Regions from separate parts of the Pseudolabrys taiwanensis genome, predicted to be linked through region 3. Evidence: predicted binding sites of a transcription regulator. Region 3 holds the regulator's gene; each other region holds the start of a gene.

Region 1 (5,856 bases), 2.8 Mb from region 3:
CCAGCCATGAGTCTCAAAGTCGCAGTGCAAATGGATCCGATCCAAAGGATCAACATCAAGGGCGACTCCACCTTCGCCCTTTTGCTGGAGGCTCAGAAGCGCGGCCACGCCTTGAGCTATTACACGCCGGACCGGCTGGCGCTCTTGAACGGGCGCGTGTTCTCGACGGTCGAGCCGCTCGCGGTGCGCGACGAGGCCGGCAATCACTTCTCGCTGGGCGAATCGCGCCGGGTCGACCTGACCGAGTTCGACGTGGTGCTGCTGCGCCAGGACCCGCCGTTCGATCTCAATTATGTGACGACGACGCATCTCCTGGAGCGCATCCACCCGAAGACGCTGGTGGTCAACGACCCGGCGCATGTGCGCAACGCGCCGGAGAAGGTGTTCGTCACCGAGTTTCCGGATCTGATGCCGCCGACCTTGGTGACGCGCGATCTTGCCGAGATCAAAGCCTTCCGCGCCGAGCACGGCGATATCGTCATGAAGCCGCTCTACGGCCATGGCGGCGGCGCGGTGTTCCGCATCACGCGCGAGGATCTCAATTTCGGTTCGCTCTACGACATGTTCTCGGTCACCTTCCGCGAGGCATGGGTGATCCAGAAGTATCTGCCGGCGGTGAAGGATGGCGACAAGCGCATCATCCTGGTCGACGGCGAATATGCCGGCGCGGTCAATCGTATTCCGGCGGCCGACGACCTGCGCTCCAACATGGTGCGCGGCGGTTCGCCCGCGAAGACGGAGCTGACGCCGCGCGAGCGCGAGATTTGCGATCGTCTGGGGCCGGCCTTGCGCGAGCGCGGGCTCCTGTTCGTCGGCATCGACGTGATCGGCGATTACATCACCGAGATCAACGTGACGTCGCCGACCGGCGTGCGCGCCATCAAGAATCTCGGCGGCCCCGACATCGCCGCGCTGATCTGGGACAAGATCGAATCGAAGCGGAAGGGCTGAGCGGGGGCACAACGAGGGTGCTTCCGTTCCGCTCGTCCCCGCGCAAGCGGGGACCCGGCGCGGCGGTGCAAACGTCTTCGTGCCTGCTGGATTTCCGCCTTCGCGGGAATGAGCGGAGGTTTTGCGCGCTACCGCGCGCCGCTCTTCTTCAGCTTCGCGAGTGCCTCGCGGATCGCGGCGAACGGTCCGTATTTGTGGACCTTCTCGCTATATTTGTCGGCGTAGGGGCCGAACGGCGTGTCGACCGGCTTGAGCAGCAGGTCGGGAAAGTCCTTCTCCTGATCGGCCTTATGCGGCCGCGGCTGCGACACCACATAGCCCGCGACGTCCCACGCATCCTCCACCGACAGCCGCGGGTCGAGATAATCGGCGCCATGCGGCATGTTGAAGTGCACGAAGTTGGCCAGCGTGATGATTCGCGACATGCCGGCGCCGTCGTTGAAGCTGTCCGGTCCCCACAGCGGCGGCATCATGTAGCCGAGATCGGTCGACGGCGCGCTGTTGCGGATGCCGGAGCCGTCGGTGTTGTGGCAGGCTTGGCACACGCGCGCATAGATGATGCCGCCGCGCGTCGGGTTCGCGGCGCGCGACATCTCCGGCATCTTGCCTGTGCCCATGCCGGGAAGCTGCTTGCCGTCGGGCACGCCGCTGCTGAGAAACTTGATGTAGGCGACGATCGCCTGCATCTCCGACGCGTCGTCGGGCATCGGTTTGCCGTTCATGCTCCGCGTCATGCAGGAGTTGATGCGGTCCTCGATGCTGATGTCGCGGCCCGAGCGCGCGCTGTATTGCGGGAAGTCGCCGAACAGGCCGAACAGCGGGATGCCGAACTTCTTGGTGCCCGCCATCAGATGGCAGTTGCCGCAGGCGAGATTGTTGCCGGCATAGCGCTTGGCCGGATCGGACACGTTGGGGCCGATATAGGCATAGGTCGCGGTGATCAGATCGCGCCCTTGGCGCACTTGCTGGCCATGCGCATCGCGCGGCAGCGCGCCGATTTCCGGCACGGTCCATAGCGGCTTGCTCTGCGCATGCGCCGCTAACGGGACGATCCCGAACAAGGCGATGAAGACGACGGCGCGCAGAAATGTGTTCGCCACGGCAGCCCCCCGGCTCGCGCCGCCGACAGCAGGGGCGGCGCGGCCGATTATGCGCGGGGACCGGCGGCTTGGCTATGCCGCCTTCGGTGCCAGGGTCGGAGTCGCGTTCGTCGAACGGCCGATGCACAGCGCCAGCAACGCGGCGACGATGCACATCGCCCCCGCGGCGAAGAACGCCGGCAGGTAGGTGGCGAACTCCGTGCGCGTGTAGCCCGCGCCAAAGGCGGCGGTGGCGGCGCCCAACTGATGGCCGGCGAAGATCCAGCCGAACACGACGCCGGCCTTCTCGCGGCCGAAGCGGTCGGCCGTGAGCTTCACGGTGGGCGGCACCGTCGCCAGCCAATCGAGGCCGTAGAATACCGCGAACAGCGACAGGCCGTAGAAGGTGAAGTCGGTGAACGGCAGATAGAGCAGCGACAGCCCGCGCAGGCCGTAATACCAGAACAGCAGCCAGCGGCTGTCGAAGCGATCCGACAGCCAGCCCGAGCCGATCGTGCCGATCAGGTCGAAAATGCCCATCATCGCCAGCACGCTCGCCGCCGTGACGGCGACGAGGCCGTAATCGCTGCACAAGGTGACGAAGTGAGTCTGGATCAGGCCGTTGGTGCTGAGGCCGCAGACGAAGAACGTGGCGAACAGAATCCAGAAGGTGCCGGTGCCGGACACTTCCTTGAGAACGCTCACCGGCGTCACCAGCAGCGCCGACAAGCCGACCGTCTTTGCCGGGGCCGGCGTGATGTCGGTCTCGCCATACAGCGGCAGGCCGAGATCGGCAGGCCGGTCGCGCATCAGCAGCAGGACGACGACGCCGGTCACCGCCAGAATGGCACAGACGAAAAGCAGTGCGACGCGCCAGCCGTAGTCGGTGGTGATGGCGGCGAACAGCGGCAGGAACACCAACTGGCCGGTGGCGGAGCTCGCCGCCAGCATGCCCATCACCAGACCGCGGCGGTGCGTGAACCAGCGCGTCGCCACTGTCGCGGCGAGCACCATGGCGGTGAGGCCGGTACCGACGCCGATGATCAGGCCCCAGCACAGCATGAGCTGCCACAGCTCCGTCATGCGCAGCGAGCCGAGAAAGCCGATGCAGATCAGCGTCAGCGCGACGACGATGACGCGTCTGACGCCGAAGCGATTCATGAAGGCGGCCGCGAACGGCCCGAGCAGGCCGAACAGGATCAGACGCACCGCAAGCGCGATGGAGATCTCCGAGGTGGTCCAGCCGAATTCCTTCTCCAGCGGCACGATGAGCACGCCGGGCACGCCCATCGCGGCGGCGGTGACCAGCATCGTGAAGAAGGTCGCGCCGACGACCACCCAGCCGTAATGGATGCGGCGGCGGCCAAGCGTCGCGGCAAGCGCAGTCGAAACCATGGGATATGCCCTGTATGCGGCCCGCGGCGAGCGCAAGACGCCGTTAAATGATGACCATCATCTATTGAACATAAATGACGGGCATCATATAACTTGTCAAGCCGTGCGGCGAGGGGAACAGCGCATGCGTGTCAGTCGAGAGAAGGCGGCCGAAAACCGCGAACGCATCATCGCAGTGGCGGGCACGCTGCTGCGCGAGAAGGGATTCGACGGCATCGGCGTTGCCGAGATCATGAAAGCCGCCGATCTCACGCACGGCGGATTTTACGGGCATTTCGACTCGAAGGATGATCTCGCCGCGCAGGCCTGCCATGCGGCTTTGGCGAAGTCGGCGGCGCGCTGGACCGAGGTGCGCGACAGTGCGGGCGACAAAGCCTTCGAGGCCATGATCGCGCACTATCTGTCGCCGCGGCAGTACGACAGTTCCGGCCGCGGTTGCGCGCTGGTCGCGCTCGGCGCCGAAGCGCCGCGCCAGGACAAATCGATCCGCGCCGTGTTCCGCGACGGCCTGCTGAAGCTCATTGATGTGCTGATGGATGTGCTGCCGGGCCGCAAGGCGGCGCGGCGGCGCAAGGCGCTGGCCGTGATGGCGCAGCTCGTCGGCGCCGGCGTTCTGGCGCGCGCGGTCAACGACGCGGCGCTGGCCGAGGAAATCCTCGGCGCGACGAAAGAGGATTTGCTCGCCCGCTCTTAAGCGGCGGCGAGTTCCTGCTCGAAGCCGGCGATCGAGAACACCATTCGCTGGCGGCCGAGCTGGATGTGCTGGATTTCCCAGATCAGCTCTTCGACATCGGCATTGGCCGCTTCCGCCTCCAGCCGCGCCTCACGCGCCAGCTTGAGATCCTTCGCCATCGCTTCACGGTCGATCATGGTGTCCACCGGTTGTCCGACAGGTCCTTAGCGAGGGATCATAACGGGAATATTTTGTTCTGCAAATGTTCTTGTCGCCGTCCACAACTTGCGCTACTACTTTTGCGGGAAGTGCAGGGGCGGGACAATGGTTCAGCGGATCGGCACCGTGGCGTTCGAGGGCATCGAGGCCCGCGCTGTCGACGTCCAGGTACAGGTCGCGCCCGGTCTCCCAGCTTTCAATATCGTTGGTTTGCCGGACAAGGCCGTGTCCGAGGCCAAGGAGCGCGTGCGCGCGGCGCTGGTGGCTTCCGGGCTCGCGCTGCCGGCGCGGCGCATCACCGTTAATCTGGCGCCGGCCGATCTGCCGAAGGAAGGCAGCCATTACGATCTGCCGATCGCGCTCGGTCTGATGGCCGCGATCGGGGCCGTGCCGCAAGACGCCGTCGCCGGTTACACCGTGCTCGGCGAGCTGGGGCTCGACGGCTCCATCGCGCCGGTGGCCGGCGTGCTGCCGGCGGCGATCGGCGCCAATGCGCGCGGGCAGGGGCTCATTTGTCCATCGGCTTGCGGCGCGGAAGCGGCGTGGGCCAGTCCGGAGATCGAGATCGTCGCGGCACAATCGCTCATCCAACTCGCCAATCACTTCAAGGGCACGCAAGTACTGTCGCGGCCGCAGCCGAAGATCCGCGAAGTCGGCGGCGCGCTGCTCGATCTCGCCGACATCAAGGGACAGGAGAGCGCCAAGCGCGCGCTCGAGGTCGCGGCCGCCGGCGGTCATAACCTGCTGATGGTCGGCCCGCCCGGCTCGGGCAAATCGATGCTCGCCGCGCGATTGCCGACGATCCTGCCGCCTCTGTCGCCGACCGAGCTCCTCGAAGTGTCGATGATCTCGTCCGTCGCCGGCGAGATCGAAGGCGGCGCGCTCACCAACAAGCGGCCGTTCCGCGCGCCGCATCATTCGGCCTCGATGCCGGCTCTGGTCGGCGGTGGCCTGCGCGCGCGGCCGGGCGAGATTTCGCTCGCGCATAACGGCGTGCTGTTTCTCGACGAATTGCCGGAGTTCACGCCGCAGGTGCTCGATTCGCTGCGTCAGCCTTTGGAGACCGGGGAAGTCGCGATCGCGCGCGCCAATCATCGCATCACCTATCCCGCGCGCTTCATGCTGGTCGCGGCGATGAACCCGTGCCGCTGCGGCCGCGCCAACGATCCCGGCTTTGCCTGCCGGCGCGGGCCGAACATCCGCTGCGCCGCCGAGTATCAGAACCGGCTGTCGGGACCGCTGCTCGACCGCATCGATCTGCACATCGAAGTGCCGGCGGTCACCGCGGCCGATCTGATCCTGCCGCCGCCGTCGGAGGGCAGCCGCGAAGTGGCGGCCCGCGTTGCCCGCGCGCGCGACATCCAGGCCGAACGCTATGCCGCGCTGGGCCTCGACGATGTGCGCACCAATGCGCAGGCCAATGGTTCGACGCTGGAAGAGATCGCGCGCGCCGACAAAGCGGGCCTTGCTTTGTTGCGCGATGCCGCCGAGCAGATGCATCTGTCGGCGCGCGGCTATCACCGCGTCCTGCGCGTCGCG
Region 2 (5,856 bases), 2.1 Mb from region 3:
GCGTTTCGCGGTTGAAATACGGGCTGTGCCAATCCGCCGACGCTGTCGACGCGTATAAGGCCGCGCCGTTTACCAGCACACACGCCATCAATCGAGTTGTGCGTTTCGCCTGCATGTGAGCCTCCGTCCCTGTCCGAGATCGAAGGGCCAACGCAGCGCCATGGGCATCGTTCCGATACGTGGAGGTTGCGCCCGTGCCGGAACTGCGGCGTTGCTATGATTTCTTTGGCGCCAATTTGGCGAAGTGGCCTTTCGTTTGCAGCCACCAGAGCAGCAACAGGCTGGGCAAGCCGGCCAGCGCGCAGATGACGAAGAACCACATCCAGCCGGTGGCATCGGCAACGTAGCCGGCGCCTGCCGACAGATATGTTCGGCCAACCGCGGCGAGCGCCGTGAGCAGCGCATATTGCGTCGCCGTGTGCAGCGGATTGCGGCACAAGGCCGAGAGATAAGCGACGAACATCACCGTGCCGATGGCGCTGGTGAAGTTCTCGACGGTGATGGCGACGGTGAGCCACATGAGATCGTGGCCCATCACGGCAAGCCACGAGAAGGCGAGATTCGCGACCGATTGGAGAATGCCGCCGATCCAAAGGCTGGCGGCGAGGGGCAAGGCTCTTGCGATGTAGCCGCCGGCAAAGCCGCCCGCGAGCAGCGCGATCAGGCCGACACCTTTGACGATGTTGGCGTACTCGGTGCGCGAGAAGCCGAGATCGACCGCGAACGGGCCGGTCATCACGCCGGCGAGCGCGTCAGTGAACTTGAACAGCACGACGAAGACGAGCACGACGATGGCGACGAGCACGCCATCATAGGTGAAGAAATCGACGAACGCGCCGGAGATGGTACGCTTGAGTCGTGCCACCGGTGTTTCACGCCCGTGAATCGCTTCGGCCTTTGCGGACTTCTCCGGCTCGGTGGCGACGAGCGTCGTCAACATGCCGACGAGAACCAAGGCGGCCATCGCCGCATAGCCCGCACTCCAGGCGCCGGATTTGGTGAAGCCAAGCGCTTCGAAGCCGCTGACGACGTAGAGCGCGCCCGCGCTCGAGGCGAGCATGCCGACACGATAGGCGGCGACATACGACGCCATGCCGGCAGCCTGTTCGTTCTCGTCGAGGCTCTCGATGCGGAAGGCGTCGATGACGATGTCCTGCGTCGCGGAGGCGGTGGCGACCATCAGCGCGCCGAGTGCCACGACGGCCGGCGCGGTGGCCGGATCGTTGGCGCCGAGAAACAGGATCGCCACCATCAGCAGGAGCTGCGTCAGCAACAGCCAGGCGCGCCGCCGGCCGAGCCATCGGGCGAGGATCGGCACGTCGAGCGCATCGACGATCGGCGCCCAGAGAAACTTGATGGTGTAGGGCGTGCCGACCAACGCGAAGAGGCCGATGGTCTTGAGATTGACCCCGACCTCCGCCGCCCAGAACAGCAAGGTCGAGCCGGACAGCGCCAGCGGCAGGCCGGCCGAGAAACCCAGGAACAGGACGATCAGGACGCGCGGCTTGAAGTAGACCGCGACGGTCTCGAGGAAGGTGGGGGTGGTGGCTGGCGCGGCCGTCTCGGGCGTGGCGGTCATGGCGAATCCCTCTCCACGTCATGCCCGGCCTTGTGCCGGGCATCCACGTCTTCTTTCCACCTATAAACAGGTCGTGGATAGCGCTTGCAACTCGGGCTCGCCCGAGTTGCATCACCTATTTGCTTCCCAAGTCGGGTAAACCCGACTTGGGGTGACAAGCCCGGCCCATGACGGGGTGTGCCTACTCCGCCGCCCCGAGCGAGCGGATCGGCGCCGGGATTACTTCCGCACCGCCGCTGTCACCGTCGAATTCCAGGTCCTCAATGCGGGCGGCGCGCTTCTCGATGCGTCCGGCGGAGGTGAGGATCGACTCCACGTCGGTCGTGGTCTGGCCAAGATGCGTCTGCAGCTTGCGCACGCGCTCGCCGAGCAGGCGCACGTCCTTCATCATGTGGCCGACCTCGTTGCGGATCTGGTCGGCGGCTTCGCGCATCTGCGCGTCCTTGCGCACCTGCTTGATGACCTGGATCGCCATCACCATCAGTGTCGGCGACACGATCATCACGCGGGCGCGCTGCGCGCGTTGCACCATGTCGTCGAAGCGCTCATGCAACTCGGCATAAACGGACTCCGACGGGATGAACATCAAGGCGATGTCCTGCGTCTCGCCGGGCAGCAGATATTTGCCGGCGATATCGGTGATGTGCTTGGCGATATCCTGGCGTACGCGCTGGATCGCCGCCTTGCGGTCATCCTCCGTCTGCGCGTCGCGGAACGCGGTCATCGCCTCGAGCGGGAATTTGGCGTCGATCACCAGCGGGCCGGAGTCGGGCATGAAAATCACGCAGTCCGGCCGCATGCGGTTCGACAGAGTGTACTGAAACTCGAACGCGCCTTTCGGCAGGATGTCGGCGACGATGGCTTCGAGCTGGGCTTGGCCGAACGCGCCGCGCGACTGCTTGTTCGACAGCACGTTCTGCAGCGACGTCACCTGCGTGGCGAGGTCGGTGATGTTCTTCTGCGCGTTGTCGATGACCGCGAGGCGCGCGTGCAGTTGCTGCAGGTGCTCGGCCGTGTGCTTGGTCGAGGTCTGCATCGACTCGCCGAGCCGCGCCGTGACGGCGTCGAGCCGCTCGTGCACCGTCTGTTGAAGCTGGCCTTGCGCCTTGGCGAGCAGTTCGCCCATGGCCTGCACCCGGGCATTGAGATCGGCCATGCGCTGCTCGGCGGCCGCGTCGGTCGCGGGCGGCCGCGGCCGCAGCAGGATGACGATGATGCCGATAATGCCGATCGTCGTGACAATGCCGAAAATCAGCGGCAGGGGCACCGGAAGAGCGAGGAGCTGCTGGAGCGTTTCAGGCATGGGTCCCTTGTACCCCGATTCGGTCGAATGGAACGAATGGGGAACATTAAAGTCTCGGATGGCCTCACTCAAGGCCCTGCAGCCGGTTCCATGCCGGTTCCATTGACCCTTTCGACTCAACCCCTTACATCGCGGCCATGGCAACGCGCGACATCGTCATCATCCCCGACAAGCGGCTTCGGCTCGTGTCCGAGCCGGTCAAAGCCATCGACACATCCGTGCGCACTTTGGTCGACGACATGTTCGAGACCATGTACGCCGCGCCGGGCATTGGCTTGGCCGCCATCCAGATCGGGGTACCGCAGCGCGTGGTCACCATGGACCTCGCCAAGAAGGACGATCCGCCGGCGCCGCAGGTCTTCATCAATCCGGTGATCACGTGGTCCTCGGAAGAGAAGTCGACCTACGACGAGGGCTGCCTGTCGATCCCCGAATATTATGAAGAGGTCGAGCGGCCGGCGAAGGTGAAGGTCAAGTATCTCGACCTCGAGGGTCAGGAGCACGAGATCGAGGCCGATGGACTGCTCGCGACCTGCCTGCAACACGAGATCGATCACATCAACGGCGTGCTGTTCATCGATCACATCTCCAAGCTTAAGCGCGACCGCGTGATCAAGAAGTTCAAGAAGGCCGCCAAGCTCGGCGAGACGTCGAAGCCGCATCCGAGCGACGACGTGCCGGAGCATCATATCGGCTAGCGACTGTCTCTCTCCGTCACCCTGAGGTGCCCGCCGAAGGCGGGCCTCGAAGGGCGACGGCCCTAGTTCCTCGGCCGTTCATCCTTCGAGGCTCGCGTGCTACGCACGCTCGCACCTCAGGATGACGGGGAGGGGTTGGAGCGCGCTTCGCCGATGTTATTCTGTCCATTCATTGGTCGTCCTGAATGCCTCTCCGTCTGATCTTCATGGGCACGCCCGATTTCGCCGTGCCGACCTTGATCGAGCTTGCCGCGCGCGGACATGAGATCGCCGCGGTCTATACGCGCGCGCCGAAGCCGGCGGGCCGCGGCATGGACATGCAGGTGACGCCGGTCGAGCGTGAGGCGCGTCGTCTCGGTCTGCCGGTGTTCACGCCGAAAACGTTGCGGATCGAAGAGGCGCAAGAGGCGTTCCGCGCGCATGATGCGGATGCGGCGGTGGTGGTCGCCTACGGCCTCATCCTGCCGAAGGCCGTCCTCGACGCGCCGAAGCTCGGTTGCTTCAACGTGCATGCCTCGCTGTTGCCGCGCTGGCGCGGCGCTGCGCCGATCAACCGTGCGGTGATGGCCGGCGATGCCGAGAGCGGCGTCACCATCATGCGGATGGACGAGGGCCTCGACACCGGCGCGATGGCGATGATCGATCGCTTGCCGATCGGCGCGGATATGACCGCCGGCGAGCTGCACGACGCGCTGGCGCCGCTCGGCGCCGACCTGATGACGCGTGCGCTGGGCGCCCTCGAGCGCGGCACGTTGACGCTGACGCCGCAGCCCGAGGCCGGCGTGACTTACGCCGAGAAGATCCGCAAGGACGAGACCCGCATCGATTGGACGCGGCCTTGGGCCGAAGTGCACAACCACATCCGTGGTCTGTCACCGTTCCCAGGCGCATGGTTCGAGTTCAATGGCGTGCGGGTGAAAGTGTTGCGCTCGACCCGGGGCGAGGGGACTGGTGCGCCGGGCACCGCGCTCGACGACCGTCTCGCCATTGCCTGCGGCGACGGCGCCGTGCGGCTCGTGCAGGTCCAGCGCGCCGGCAAACAGCCGATGAGCGCGGACGATTTCCTGCGCGGCACGAAAGTCGAGCGGGGGACCGCTCTTTCCTAAGTGTCAGGCCGCGTGAAAGCTGGCCCAATGGTGCTTACGCGCCTCGACGAATTCGGCGAGATCGGCGTCGGTGACCTTCACCAGGTCGGTGTGGCCGAAGCCTTTCGAATAGTCGAGGACCGACACAACCGCCGGCGTGAGGCGGATGGTCGGCACGGCGGCCGGGTCGGGGCGCGGCATCACCTTGTATTCGGGATAGCGCTTGAGCAGGATTTCGGCCACGTGGTCGCGCTCGCCCTGGTCGGTGACCTCGACGGCGTTGGCGGCAATCGATAAACCCTTGATCTGCAGCGGCTGCGGATAGTCGTTGGCGATGGCCAGCGACACCCGCGGGTCGCGCTTGATATTGGAGAATTTCTGGCTGTCGCTGGAAATGAGGCAGTAAACGATGAGCCCGTCATTGGCGTAGCCGACGACCGTCGCCTGCGGCCAGCCGTCGTGCCGGTTCGTCGCAATGGTCATGATGCGGTGTTGGTTGAGGAGATCGATGATCTGCCGTTTGAATGCGTCGCGCATGACGAAGCCCGCTTTCCTTACCGCCGACTATAGGAAGCCCGCCGGACGGCGGATTTGAGGTGAATCAATCGTGGCCCGCTACAAGTTGATCATCGAATATGATGGCGCGCCCTTCCGCGGTTGGCAGATCCAGGCCGACCAGGTGTCGGTGCAGGGCGCGCTGACGGCGGCGGTCGAGCGGCTCACCGGCGAGAAAGTGTTGGTGCAAGGCGCGGGCCGCACCGATGCCGGCGTGCATGCGCGCGGGCAGGTGGCGCATGTCGATCTGGCGCGCGAGTGGCCGACCGATACGGTGCGCGATGCACTCAATGCGCACCTGCGGCCAGATCCGGTGGCGGTGTTGTCGGCCGAACGTGTCGGTGACGATTTCAACGCGCGTATGTCGGCCGTGAAGCGGCACTATCTCTATCGCATCATCAATCGCCGCGCCGATCTCACGCTCGATGCCGGCCATGCCTGGCGGATTCCGCGCCCGCTCGATGTCGATGCCATGCACGAGGCGGCGCAGCGGCTGGTGGGCAAGCACGACTTCACGACCTTTCGCTCGACCGAATGCCAGGCCAAGTCGCCGGTGAAGACGCTCGACGAGCTTAATGTCGTGCGTGACGGCGAGCACGTGCACGTCATCACCTCGGCGCGCTCGTTCCTGCACAA
Region 3 (5,856 bases):
TCAAGGCGCATCTGTCGCCGCCGCTGCAGCCGCTCCGGCCCGGTGGCTACGACTTCGCCCGCGACATGTACTTCCAGCGCATCGGCGCCTCCGGCTACGCCCTCGGCGCCATCAAGACCGTGCCGGCACCGGCGCCCGTGGCGCGCGGCTTCTGGCTGCGCTACGCCGAAGTGGTCGAGGGCATTCGCGAGACGATCGACGACCGCATCCGCGCCATCCTGCCGGGCGATCGCGGCGCCATCGCCTCCGCGCTCATCACCGGCAAGCGCGACGCCATCTCGACGCCGGTCAACGACGCGATGTACGTGTCGAGCCTGGCGCATGTGCTGTCGATCTCCGGCTATCACATGGCGGTGGTCGCCGGCATCGTGTTCTTCGTCATCCGCGCCGGGCTAGCGCTGTCGCCGTCGCTCGCGGTCCGCCGGCCCATCAAGAAATGGGCGGCGTGCGCGGCGCTCGTCGCTGCGTTCTTCTATCTGCTCTTGTCCGGAGCGGAAGTCGCGACGCAGCGTTCCTTCATCATGGTGGCGATCGTCCTCATCGGCGTGATGGCCGACCGGCCGGCGATCACCTTTCGCACGCTGACCGTCGCCGCGCTGTGCGTGCTCGCCTGGTCGCCGCAGGCCGTGGTGCATCCGAGCTTCCAGATGTCGTTCGCCGCGACGCTCGCGCTCGTCGCTGCGTATCAATACGGCCTGCCATGGCGGCCGGATGCCGACACGTCGATCGGCGCCCGCGTCGCATTGTGGGGCGGGCGCGAAGTCGCCGGACTCATCCTCGCCTCCCTGGTCGCGGGTTTCGCCACCACGCTCTACGCAGCCTTCCATTTCCATCGCATGGCGCCCTATGGCGTGCTCGCGAATCTCTTCGCCATGCCGGTCGTGTCGGTGCTGGTGATGCCGATGGGCATTCTGGCGCTCGTGCTGATGCCGTTCGGCTTCGACGCGGCGTTCTGGCGACTGATGGGCGCCGGCATCGACTGGATGACCAGCGTCGCATTGTGGGTGGCGAGCCTGCCAGGCGCGGTCGGGCACATCCATGCCTTCGGTGTTGGGCCGCTGCTCATCGGCACCGCCGGATTGCTGCTGGTCTGCCTGTTGCGGTCACCGCTGCGCTGGAGCGGGGCGGTCTTCTGTACGATCGCCATGTTGTGGGTCCTGGCGACGCCGCGCCCCGACGTGCTCATTGCCGCCGATGGACAGACGGCGGCCATCCGCAATGCCAGCGGCCGCTTGTCGGTGCTGCACAGCGGCCGCGACACCTTCGCCCTCAAGGAGTGGCTGGCGGCCGATGGCGACGACCGCACGCCGACGGACAAGACGTTGAAGGAGGGCGTGCGTTGCGACGCCGTCGGCTGCGTCGCCACCCTCGGCAACGGCCGGCTGATCGCTGCGTCGTTGGCAGCCGAAGCCTTCGCGGAGGATTGTATGCGCGCGGCGATCGTCGTCAGTCCGCGGCAAGCGCCGGGCGCCTGCAATGCGCTGCTGTTCGACCGCGCGCGCTGGCGCGCGCACGGCGCCATGACCTTGCGCTGGACTGGCGATGCGTTCGAGACGATCGCCGCGCGTCCGGCCGGCTACGGGCGGCCGTGGGCGCCGGCACCGCAAACCGTTGCGCTATCTCAAAGCACAACCAGCCGTCCGACACCGCAGGACGCGACGCCGCGCATGGAAGATCTGGAGGCGAGCGATTGAGATTACCCGCATGCGCGGGTGATGACGGCACTGCCGCTAGTAGAGCTTCTTGGCGAGGGTCAGATAAAACGCCGTCGTCATCGCCGTGTTGTAGGCGAACACCGACGTGCGCGCCTTGAACTTGATGGCCGCACCGAGATCGGGAATGTCGTAGTTGAGGACGCCGCCGAGGCTCAGAACTTCCGCACGGCGGCCATCGGGCGCCACGGCGACGTCGCCGCGCGTATCGTCGGTGATTTGGCGCAAATAATAACCGGCGACACCCACCTGCCAGCGTCCGATGTGCTCCGAGACGGCGAAGTCGATATTGATGTTCTTGCCGCTGACGTAATCGGTATCGGAATTCCGGCCATAAGAGTTCAGGTAGATCTTGCTGCTGAACTCCGTGCCGTCCGCAAGCAGCGGCGGCGTCGTATAAGTGAAGGCGAGCGAGGGGGCGACGATGACGGTGTTGCTGCCGACGGTAACGCCGTTGCTGGCCTGAATGCGGGCGTCGTAGAGGCCGGTCGGGAGCACCGCGCCGAGGCCAGCGCGAACGGCGAGGCCTTCGCGGATGGGCGCGGCGCCTTTCTCGTGCGATGGCCGCGTGAAGCCGAAAAAGCGCGACCAGGACCCTTCGATGTAGATGTCGCCGAAGCCCGACTTGCAACGCTCTGCATTGGCCGACGTGATCTGTCCGCACACCTCGCCGACGCCGGCGACGCCCAGCAATCCGACCGAGCCGTCGAATAGCTTGAAATTCGGCACATACAACAGGACGCCGGCGGCGCTTTTGGAGTCGATGCCGACGGCATCCAGGCCGGGACGGGTCTGGCCCGTGCCATCTCTGAGCTGGTAGGCCGAGGCACCGCCCAGGATGGCGGCGCCGTAGAGGCCCGGCGTCGGCAGAAAGGCCGAACGGATGTCGGTGCCGCCGATAGGCCCGGCGACCGTACTGCCTTCGGCGGCGAGCGACGGCGCGGCACCAAGCGCGAGGCAGCACACTCCGAGCACGACGCGCAATGCCGCTTTCACGACGTCCACAGTCCCCGTTCAATAATACCGGGCACCGTAGAGTTTGCTTACCAACTTGCCTAGGCGCAGTTTCGCCCGTGCCGGGGCGCTCCACGGGAATCGAGACATACCGCACACAGCGCATCGGCCGTCGCGCTTAGGGACCGGTTGGCGGCCGGCACCTCAGGGTGACGAGGGCAGATCGGAGAGGGGAGTTATCTTCAGTAGCGCCGGAAAAGCCCGACCAGCTTGCCCTGAATGCGCACGCGGTTGGGCGGCAGGATGCGCACCTCGTAGGCCGCGTTGGCCGGCTCGAGCGCGATGGAGGCACCGCGGCGGCGGAAGCGCTTGAGCGTCGCCTCCTCGTCGTCGATCAGTGCGACCACGATGTCGCCGGTGTCGGCGACTTCCGAGCGGCGGATGAGGGCGATGTCGCCATCGAGGATGCCGGCCTCGATCATCGAGTCGCCGCGCACTTCGAGCGCGAAATGCTCCCCGGTCGACAACAGGTCCGGCGGCATGTTGATGACATGGCTCTTGGTCTGGATCGCCTCGATCGGCGTACCGGCGGCGATACGGCCCATCACCGGTACGGCGATCGGCCGGCCGCTGGTATCGTCCTCCGCTGCCACCTGACGGACGCGGCCGAGGTCGCCCTCGATGACGCTCGGCGTAAATTTGCGGGCGCGGCCGTTGCCCACGCCGTGCCCGACCGAGTCGGGAAGCTTGATGACCTCAATGGCGCGCGCCCGGTTGGGCAGTCGGCGGATGAAGCCGCGCTCCTCGAGGGCGGTGATCAGCCGGTGGATCCCGGATTTGGAGCGCAGGTCGAGCGCGTCCTTCATCTCGTCGAAAGAGGGCGGAACGCCGGCCTCGGTCAGCCGCTCGTGGATGAAGCGCAAAAGCTCGAACTGCTTGCGGGTCAGCATCTGTTTCTCCCGTCGCCCGGCCAGGCCCAGCCCTTACGGCGAATGGGCAGCCGGCTCGAAACAAATCATGAACGGACACTATCTGTTCGATATGTGTTCCGCAAGGATTTAATTTCGGGTGAACAATGCAAACGACCGCTATAGGCCTAGCTTAAGGATGACGCAGGGTGAACCGGCTTGCGCAAAAGGCGCGTAAGGTTCCCGAATCACAAGGCAATCCGCCGCGGCCAACGGTGCCATCAGGGAACTGTCCTGCGACGGTACCGGGGTGGCGATGGGCCCATCAGGCCCCGGCGTCAGCAGCGCGCGCATATAATCGGCGCGCTCGTCGTTCTCCGGCAGATCGCGGCCCAACAGGGCTCGATCGGGCACATGGTCGATCACGGTGCGGCCGGTGAGTCGGCGGATCAGCGGCACCAGAAACAGGAAGGCGCAGACGTAGGACGAGACCGGATTGCCGGGCAGGCCGAGCACCTGCAGGCCACCGAGCCGTCCGTGCATCATCGGCTTGCCGGGGCGCAGCGCGACCCGCCAGAACGAGAGGTCGAGACCTTCGGCTTTCAGCGCACGCTGCACCAGATCGTGCTCGCCAACCGACGCGCCGCCGGTGGTAACGAGCACGTCGGCGCCCCAGGCGCGTGCCTCGCGCAGCGCGGCGACGATGTCTTCCAGACGATCGCGCACGATGCCGAAGTCGCGCGACTCCGCGCCTTCGGCCTGCGCGAGAGCGGTCAGCGCGTAGCCATTGGAATAGACGATCTCGCCGGCGCCCGGTTTGCTACCCGGCATGACCAATTCGTCGCCGGTGCCGATGATGGCGATCTTCGGTCGGCGATGGACCGGCACGCTCGGATAGTTCATCGCGGCCGCCAGCATCAGGTCGCGGTCGCTCAGCCGACGTCCTTTGTGAAGCAGCGCTTCGCCCTCGGAGAAGTCGATGCCTTTGGCGCGCACGTTGCGGCCCTTCGCCGTCGGCTTGCCGAAGGTCACCTTGTCGCCATCGCGCTGGGCGAGCTCCTGGATGACGACCGTGTCGGCGCCGCGGGGCATGACGCCGCCGGTGAAGATGCGCGCCGCCTGACCGGGTGCCACCTCGCCTTCGAACGGGTGGCCGGCCGCGACTTCGCCGACGACGGTCAGCGTGGCCGGCGCTTCGGCCACGTCGGCGCCGCGGACGGCGTAGCCGTCCATCGCGGAAACGTCAGCGGGTGGCTGCGTGCGCGTCGCGGCGATGTCTGCGGCCAGCACGCGCGCGAGCGCCGCGGGGAGTGCGACCGTTTCGGCGGGGAGCGGCGCGGCTTCGGCAAGGACCTGGCGCAGCGCTTCAGCAACCGGCATCAGCGCCATGCGAGCTCCGCTCGTCCCCGCGAAAGCGGGGCCCCAAAGTCATGAATGGAAAGCTTCAAGAATCTCGCGCGGGATTCCCGCTGCAAGTCGGCTGTAGCCGACTTGCACACTTTAAGTGCCAGATATCGGGTAAGCCCGATGTCCGCTCGCGGGAATGAGCGGAGTTTGGGGTCCGCCATGCGCTATTTCTCCGCGCGGTAATGGCCGGAGCGGCCGCCGCTCTTTTCCAGGACGCGGATGCCTTCGATGCGCATGCCGCGTTCGACCGCCTTGACCATGTCGTAGATCGTCAGCAGCGCGACCGAGACGGCGGTCAGCGCCTCCATCTCGACACCGGTCTGGCCCGTGACCTTCACCGTCGCCTGCACCTCGAAGCCGGGCAGCGCGTGCTCCGGATTGATCTCGATCGTCACCTTGGTGATCGGCAGCGGGTGGCAGAGCGGGATCAGGCTGTGCGTGCGCTTGGCGGCCATGATGCCGGCGAGGCGGGCGGCCCCCAGCACGTCACCCTTCAGCGCATTGCCGGCGATCACCATGTCCAGCGTCTCCGCCTGCATGATGATCTTGCCCTCGGCGACCGCGACGCGCTCCGTCTGCGGTTTGGCGGAGACGTCGACCATGTGCGCCTCGCCACGCTGATCGATGTGGCTAAGCTTATTGGCGAGGGGGGCTGCCGCCTTCGCTAGCGCCTTCTTGGCGCCACCCTTGGTCCCGTTCTTGGTCCCGTTCTCGGTACCGTTCTTGGCGCCTCGCGCGGCGGTCTTCGGGCGTGACGCCATGGCCGCTACTCCGCCGCCGGGGCGTGTTGGCGGGCAAGGAGCGCGCGGGTGGCGGCGGTGACGTCGGCCTGCCGCATCAGGCTCTCGCCGATGAGGAACGCGTTGATCCCGGAG
Region 4 (5,856 bases), 270 kb from region 3:
GCTGTCAAAGGAGAGACCCACCGAATTCAAGACGAGCGACAGAAGGCAAACTCACTAACCCGCTTTAGCGCCCGTCGATCTCAACTGTTGGAACGCCTTCCGGCGGCATTCGTCTTCGAATTTGTTCGAATATGAGCGCGGTCGAATGTCGATGCCAAGCCCAAAGGGCCAAAAGGACGAGACCAATAATAAAACCTAAAACTGCTACGACGACAAAAACAATAAATGTTCTCGAAGATTGAATTTCGGTTGTTAGGAGCGTGACTAGGAAACTTATTGCGATTGAAAGCAGAAAAATTGCAAAGTTTAGAAAGAGCGATTCTGGCGAACCCCGTTCCAATATTTGTAGCTCGGTTTCGGATATTTCATAGATATCTAAACGCTCAATCCGGCCTCGTCGCACAGCGGGCAAAAAACCAGATTGATCTTGACTTGCCATTAAGCGGCTCGGTGCGTCTGAACTGAGGCACTTACTGAGCCTGCGTAGCCTCCTAAATCTATAACGAGATGCCAATGGCCAGGCCGTGGCGGCGCAAGCCGCACTGGTGATCGCTTTGCTAATCCACCGAAATAACTATGGCGAAGCCCGCGTTTGTAATTCGAGAAATTGGTGTCATCCAAGAGAAGGACATTCGCTTGCTTGTCCAATGTAACTTCAACAACTTCGCCCGATCCCAAATTCAAGTCATAATGTAAGAAGTTCATGGCGACCTCACATTAGGAGTCGTGGTTGCAGAAATTATACGACACTACTCCGCTGCTTCCATCCCCTTCTTCCGCTTCCCCACGATTTTTCGCTCCAGCACCGGCTTCAAGAACTGTCCGGTATAGCTGCGCTTCGCCTTGACGATGTCCTCGGGCGTGCCGGCCGCGACGATCTCGCCGCCGCCGTCGCCGCCTTCGGGCCCGAGGTCGATCACCCAGTCGGCGGTCTTGATCACTTCGAGATTGTGCTCGATCACCACCACGGTGTTGCCCTGGTCGGTGAGCTCGTGCAGCACCTCAAGCAGCTTCGCCACGTCGTGAAAGTGAAGACCGGTCGTCGGCTCGTCGAGAATGTACAACGTGCGGCCGGTCGCGCGCTTTGACAGCTCCTTGGCGAGCTTGACGCGCTGCGCCTCGCCGCCGGAGAGCGTCGTCGCCTGCTGGCCGACATGGATGTAGTCGAGGCCGACGCGGTGCAGCAGCGCCAGCACGTCGCGCACGCGCGGCACCGCCTTGAAGAACTCGAGCGCTTCTTCCACCGTCATGTCGAGCACGTCGGCGATCGACTTGCCCTTGAACAGGACGTCGAGCGTCTCGCGGTTGTAGCGCTTGCCCTTGCAGACGTCGCAGGTGACGTAGACGTCGGGCAGGAAGTGCATCTCGATCTTGATGACGCCGTCGCCCTGGCAGGCCTCGCAGCGGCCGCCCTTGACGTTGAAGGAGAAGCGCCCGGGCTCGTAGCCGCGCGCCTTGGCTTCGGGCAGCGCCGCGAACCATTCGCGGATCGGCGTGAAGGCGCCGGTATAGGTCGCGGGGTTCGAGCGCGGCGTGCGGCCGATCGGCGACTGGTCGATGTCGATGATCTTGTCGATGTGCTCGAGGCCCTCGATCTTGTCGTGCGGGGCGGGGGCGAGCGAGGCGCCGTTGAGCTTGCGCGCGACCGAATTGTAGAGCGTGTCGATCAGCAGCGTCGACTTGCCGCCGCCGGAGACGCCGGTGACGGTCGTGAACAGGCCGAGCGGGATCTCGGCGGTGACGTTCTTGAGGTTGTTGCCGCGGGCGTTGACGACCTTGATCATGCGGCGCGGATCGGGCTTGCGCCGGTCGGGCACCGGCACGCCGAGCTCGCCGGAGAGATATTTGCCGGTCCATGATTTCGGCGCGGCGATGAGGTCCGGCACCTTGCCGGCGGCGATGACGTGGCCGCCATGGATGCCGGCGCCGGGGCCGATGTCGAGCACGTAATCGGCCTCGCGGATCGCGTCCTCGTCGTGCTCGACGACGATGACGGTGTTGCCGAGGTCGCGCAGGCGCTTGAGGGTTTCGAGCAGCATGGCGTTGTCGCGCTGGTGCAGGCCGATCGACGGCTCGTCGAGCACATACAGAACGCCGGTGAGGCCGGAGCCGATCTGCGAGGCGAGGCGAATGCGCTGGCTCTCGCCGCCGGACAAGGTGCCGGAGGCGCGGGCGAGGGTGAGATAATCGAGGCCGACGTCGACCAGGAATTTCAGGCGGTCGCGGATCTCCTTGAGGATGCGCGTCGCGATTTCCATCTGCTTGGCGGTCAGCGTCTTCGGCAGTTCGCCGACCCATTCGCCCGCCTTGCGGATCGACAGGTCCGAGATCTCGGCGATGTTCTTGCCGGCGATCTTGACGCACAACGCCTCGGGCTTGAGGCGCGCGCCGTGGCACATCTTGCACGGCACGTCGGTGAAGTACTTCTGCAGCTCCTCGCGCGCCCACTCGCTCTCGGTTTCCTTGAAGCGGCGTTCGAGATTGGTGATGACGCCCTCGAACGGCTTCTTGGTGGTGTAGCCGCGCATGCCGTCGTCGTAGACGAACTTGATCTCGTCGTCGCCCGAACCGTAGAGGATCGCCTCCTGCGTCTTCTTGCCGAGGTCCTTCCACTTGGTGTCGAGCGTGAACTTGTAGTGCTTGCCGAGCGCTTCCAAGGTCTGCGTGTAATAAGGCGACGACGACTTCGACCACGGCGCGATGGCGCCTTTGCCGACCTTGGCGTCCTTGTCGGGAATGACGAGGTCGGCGTCGATGTGCTGCTCGAGGCCGAGGCCGCCGCATTCCGGGCAGGCGCCGAACGGGTTGTTGAACGAGAACAGCCGCGGCTCGATCTCCGGAATGGTGAAGCCGGAAACGGGGCAGGCGAACTTCTCGGAGAAGATCAGCCGCTCGGCATTGGCGTTGCGGCCGCGGTTGGCGGCCGCGCCGCTCGCCTTGGAGTCGGCAAGCTCGACCACGGCGAGGCCGTCGGCGAGCTTGAGGCACTGCTCGAGCGAATCCGCGAGCCGCGCGCCGATATCGCCGCGCACGACCAGGCGGTCCACCACCACGTCGATGTCGTGGGTGAACTTCTTGTCGAGCGGCTTCACCTCCTGAATTTCATGGAAGGCGCCGTCGATCTTCACGCGCTGATAGCCCTTGCGCATGAACTCGGCGAGTTCCTTCTTGTACTCGCCCTTGCGGCCGCGCACGACCGGCGCCAGCACATAGATGCGCGTGCCTTCCGGCAAAGCGAGCACGCGGTCGACCATCTGCGACACGGTCTGGCTTTCGATCGGCAGGCCGGTCGCCGGCGAGTAGGGCGTGCCGACGCGCGCCCACAACAGGCGCATGTAGTCGTAGATCTCGGTGACGGTGCCGACGGTCGAGCGCGGATTCTTCGACGTCGTCTTCTGCTCGATGGAGATGGCGGGCGACAGGCCGTCGATCTGGTCGACGTCCGGCTTCTGCATCATCTCGAGGAACTGCCGCGCGTAGGCCGACAGCGACTCGACGTAACGGCGCTGGCCCTCGGCATAGATGGTGTCGAAGGCGAGCGACGACTTGCCGGAACCCGACAGGCCGGTGAACACCACCAGCTGATCGCGCGGGATCGTCACATCGACGTTCTTGAGATTGTGCTCCCGGGCGCCGCGGATGGTGATGGCGCGGGCGTCGCGGGCGGCTTTCGCCGCTTTGGCGTTCTTGTCGAACAGGTCGTTCATGAAGACGTCAGTCGCTGTAAGGGGTTGAGCCGGCGGAGCAAAAGGCCGCCGCCCGGCAATGGCCGGCGCGGCAAAGGCGATCAGTCTGAGAGCGGAACATAGGAAGAACCGTGACGCTTCGCCAGCCCGCCATGCGCGCTATTTCGGTGCTGGGGACAAGTGGGGAATCGCGCCGCAACACCGTGCCGCCGGCAGCGACGGAACCGGTGAGTTCCACGCACGGAAATAGTGAAAATTCGCGGTAATCCCGTAAGGTGTTAGTGCACCAGGATCGATAGGCTGTTGGTGCAGTCGTTGGGAATAGATTGGAATGGGAATGCCGGAAGCCGGGTCGCCTGCCGCAAGCACCGTCGACATCCCTCAACAATCGAAAGTCCGCACACGACGATCTCCCCCTGCGCCAATCATCGTCGACCGCCAACGCCTTCTAACGAGCGCTTCGATCGCGGTGCTCACGGCGCTCTCCGCCGGGTCGGCGTCGGCGCAAGCGTGGAACGGCAATACCAGCAGCGACTGGACCAACGGCGCCAACTGGTCAGGCGGCACGGTGCCGACCAGCCCGACCGCGGTGACCGTCGACTCGGTCAATCCGGCAGTGCTCGGCATCGGCGGCGCCGCAAGCGGTTCGACCGGCAATCTATACGTCGGCGAGACATCGGCCGGCAGTCTCACCATTCAGAACGGCAGCACGCTTACGAGCCTTGGAAGCTTCCGCATCGGTGGCGGCGGCGGCACCGGCACGGTGACGGTGACCGGCGCCGGATCGCAATGGACGGCCACCGGCCTCGCGCTCAGCATCGGCGGCACCGGACGGGGAATCCTGAACGTCGAGGACGGCGCTACCGTCACCGCCAGCGGCGGCATGTCGCTCGGCAACACCGGCGGCGTCGGCACGCTCAACGTCAGCAATGCCACGATCGCATCGCAGAGCCTGAGCGTGGGCGCGGGCTCCCAAGTCAACTTCGACAACGCCACCTACCGCGCGACACGTAGCAGCGGCGTGTGGATCGGCACCGGCCCCGGCACGCTCAACATCGCGGCGGGCGGGCTGACGCTCGACAGCGTCGGCTTCACGGTGTCCGCCTTGCGCGAACTCAGCGGCGTCGGCGCATTGACCAAGACAGGGACCGGCATCCTCAACCTGACGACAAGCAACTCCTATACGGGCCGGACTGTGATCGATCAGGGCACGCTGGCGCTGCGCGCCAACAGCTCGATCGCGGCCTCGAGCGGCGTGACCGCCAACGGCACTTTCGATATTTCACCGCTGACGGCAGCCGGCACCGACATTCAGAGCCTGAGCGGCAGCGGCGTCGTCACCATGGGCGCCAAGAATCTGACGATCACCAACGCCAACGATACGTTCGCCGGCACATTCAACGGCACCGGCGTGCTGACGATCGCCGGCGGCAAGGAGATCCTGAGCGGTGATAATTCGGCGTTTGGCGGATCGACGCTCGTTCAGGGCGGCACGCTGGCGATCAACGGCATTCTCGGCGGCCCGATGAGCGTGCTGTCCGGCGGCCGGCTGCAAGGCATCGGCACGGTCGGCGATACGACCAATGCCGGCGTCATCGCGCCGGGCAACTCGATCGGCACGCTGACCATCGCCGGCAACTACACCGGCAATGGCGGCACGCTGCAGATCGAGTCGGTCCTTGGCGGCGATGCGTCGCCGACCGACAAGCTGGTCGTCACCGGCAACACGGCGGGCAGCACGTTTGTACGTGTGACGAACGTAGGCGGCACGGGTGCGCAGACCACCGAAGGCATCAAGATCGTCGATGTCGGCGGCGCCTCGAACGGCACCTTTGCGCTTCAGGGTGACTACGTGATCCAAGGCCAGCAGGCCGTGGTCGGTGGCGCCTATGCTTATACGCTGCAGAAGAACGGCGTCTCGACGCCGGCCGATGGCGATTGGTATCTGCGCTCGAGCCTGGTCAATCCGCCAGCCGCTGCGCCGGCCGGTCCGCTCTATCAGCCTGGCGTGCCGCTCTATGAATCCTACGGCCAGATCCTGCTCGGCATGAACGGCCTGTCGACCTTTCGCCAGCGCATCGGCGACCGCTACAGCGGTGCGGGCGATGTTGCCGCGCCGACGCGCGTCCAGGCGCCATCGCCGGTGTGGGCGCGTGTCGAAGGCCAGCAC

Evidence for each region. The regulator LexA, encoded in region 3, represses DNA repair genes until DNA is damaged. The targets are predictions, from matches to a motif close to TGTTCNNNNTGTGTTCNG.
Region 1: a site for LexA is predicted at 4,351-4,368, ahead of DW352_RS17720 (YifB family Mg chelatase-like AAA ATPase). Genes of this name have one in related genera too.
Region 2: a site for LexA is predicted at 2,911-2,928, ahead of DW352_RS21185 (DNA recombination protein RmuC). Genes of this name have one in related genera too.
Region 4: a site for LexA is predicted at 3,800-3,817, ahead of uvrA (excinuclease ABC subunit UvrA). Genes of this name have one in related genera too.

Annotation. Positions count from the first base shown of each region.
Region 1 is NZ_CP031417.1:3,736,827-3,742,682, reverse strand. Features, by position in the region: gene gshB (glutathione synthase) at 7-951, shown strand; gene DW352_RS17740 (c-type cytochrome) at 1,080-2,051, opposite strand; gene DW352_RS17735 (MFS transporter) at 2,124-3,425, opposite strand; gene DW352_RS17730 (TetR/AcrR family transcriptional regulator) at 3,550-4,119, shown strand; gene DW352_RS17725 (hypothetical protein) at 4,116-4,295, opposite strand; gene DW352_RS17720 (YifB family Mg chelatase-like AAA ATPase) at 4,423-5,856, shown strand, end outside.
Region 2 is NZ_CP031417.1:4,449,537-4,455,392, forward strand. Features, by position in the region: gene DW352_RS21175 (hypothetical protein) at 1-115, opposite strand, end outside; gene DW352_RS21180 (AmpG family muropeptide MFS transporter) at 215-1,579, opposite strand; gene DW352_RS21185 (DNA recombination protein RmuC) at 1,761-2,882, opposite strand; gene DW352_RS21190 (peptide deformylase) at 3,020-3,580, shown strand; gene fmt (methionyl-tRNA formyltransferase) at 3,766-4,686, shown strand; gene DW352_RS21200 (pyridoxamine 5'-phosphate oxidase family protein) at 4,690-5,202, opposite strand; gene truA (tRNA pseudouridine(38-40) synthase TruA) at 5,273-5,856, shown strand, end outside.
Region 3 is NZ_CP031417.1:960,674-966,529, forward strand. Features, by position in the region: gene DW352_RS04565 (ComEC/Rec2 family competence protein) at 1-1,694, shown strand, start outside; gene DW352_RS04570 (SphA family protein) at 1,731-2,717, opposite strand; gene lexA (transcriptional repressor LexA) at 2,909-3,616, opposite strand; gene DW352_RS04580 (molybdopterin molybdotransferase MoeA) at 3,755-4,963, opposite strand; gene moaC (cyclic pyranopterin monophosphate synthase MoaC) at 5,146-5,583, opposite strand; gene trpC (indole-3-glycerol phosphate synthase TrpC) at 5,748-5,856, opposite strand, start outside.
Region 4 is NZ_CP031417.1:1,229,232-1,235,087, reverse strand. Features, by position in the region: gene DW352_RS26710 (hypothetical protein) at 65-439, opposite strand; gene DW352_RS27615 (DUF1883 domain-containing protein) at 439-705, opposite strand; gene uvrA (excinuclease ABC subunit UvrA) at 750-3,707, opposite strand; gene DW352_RS05875 (autotransporter family protein) at 4,156-5,856, shown strand, end outside.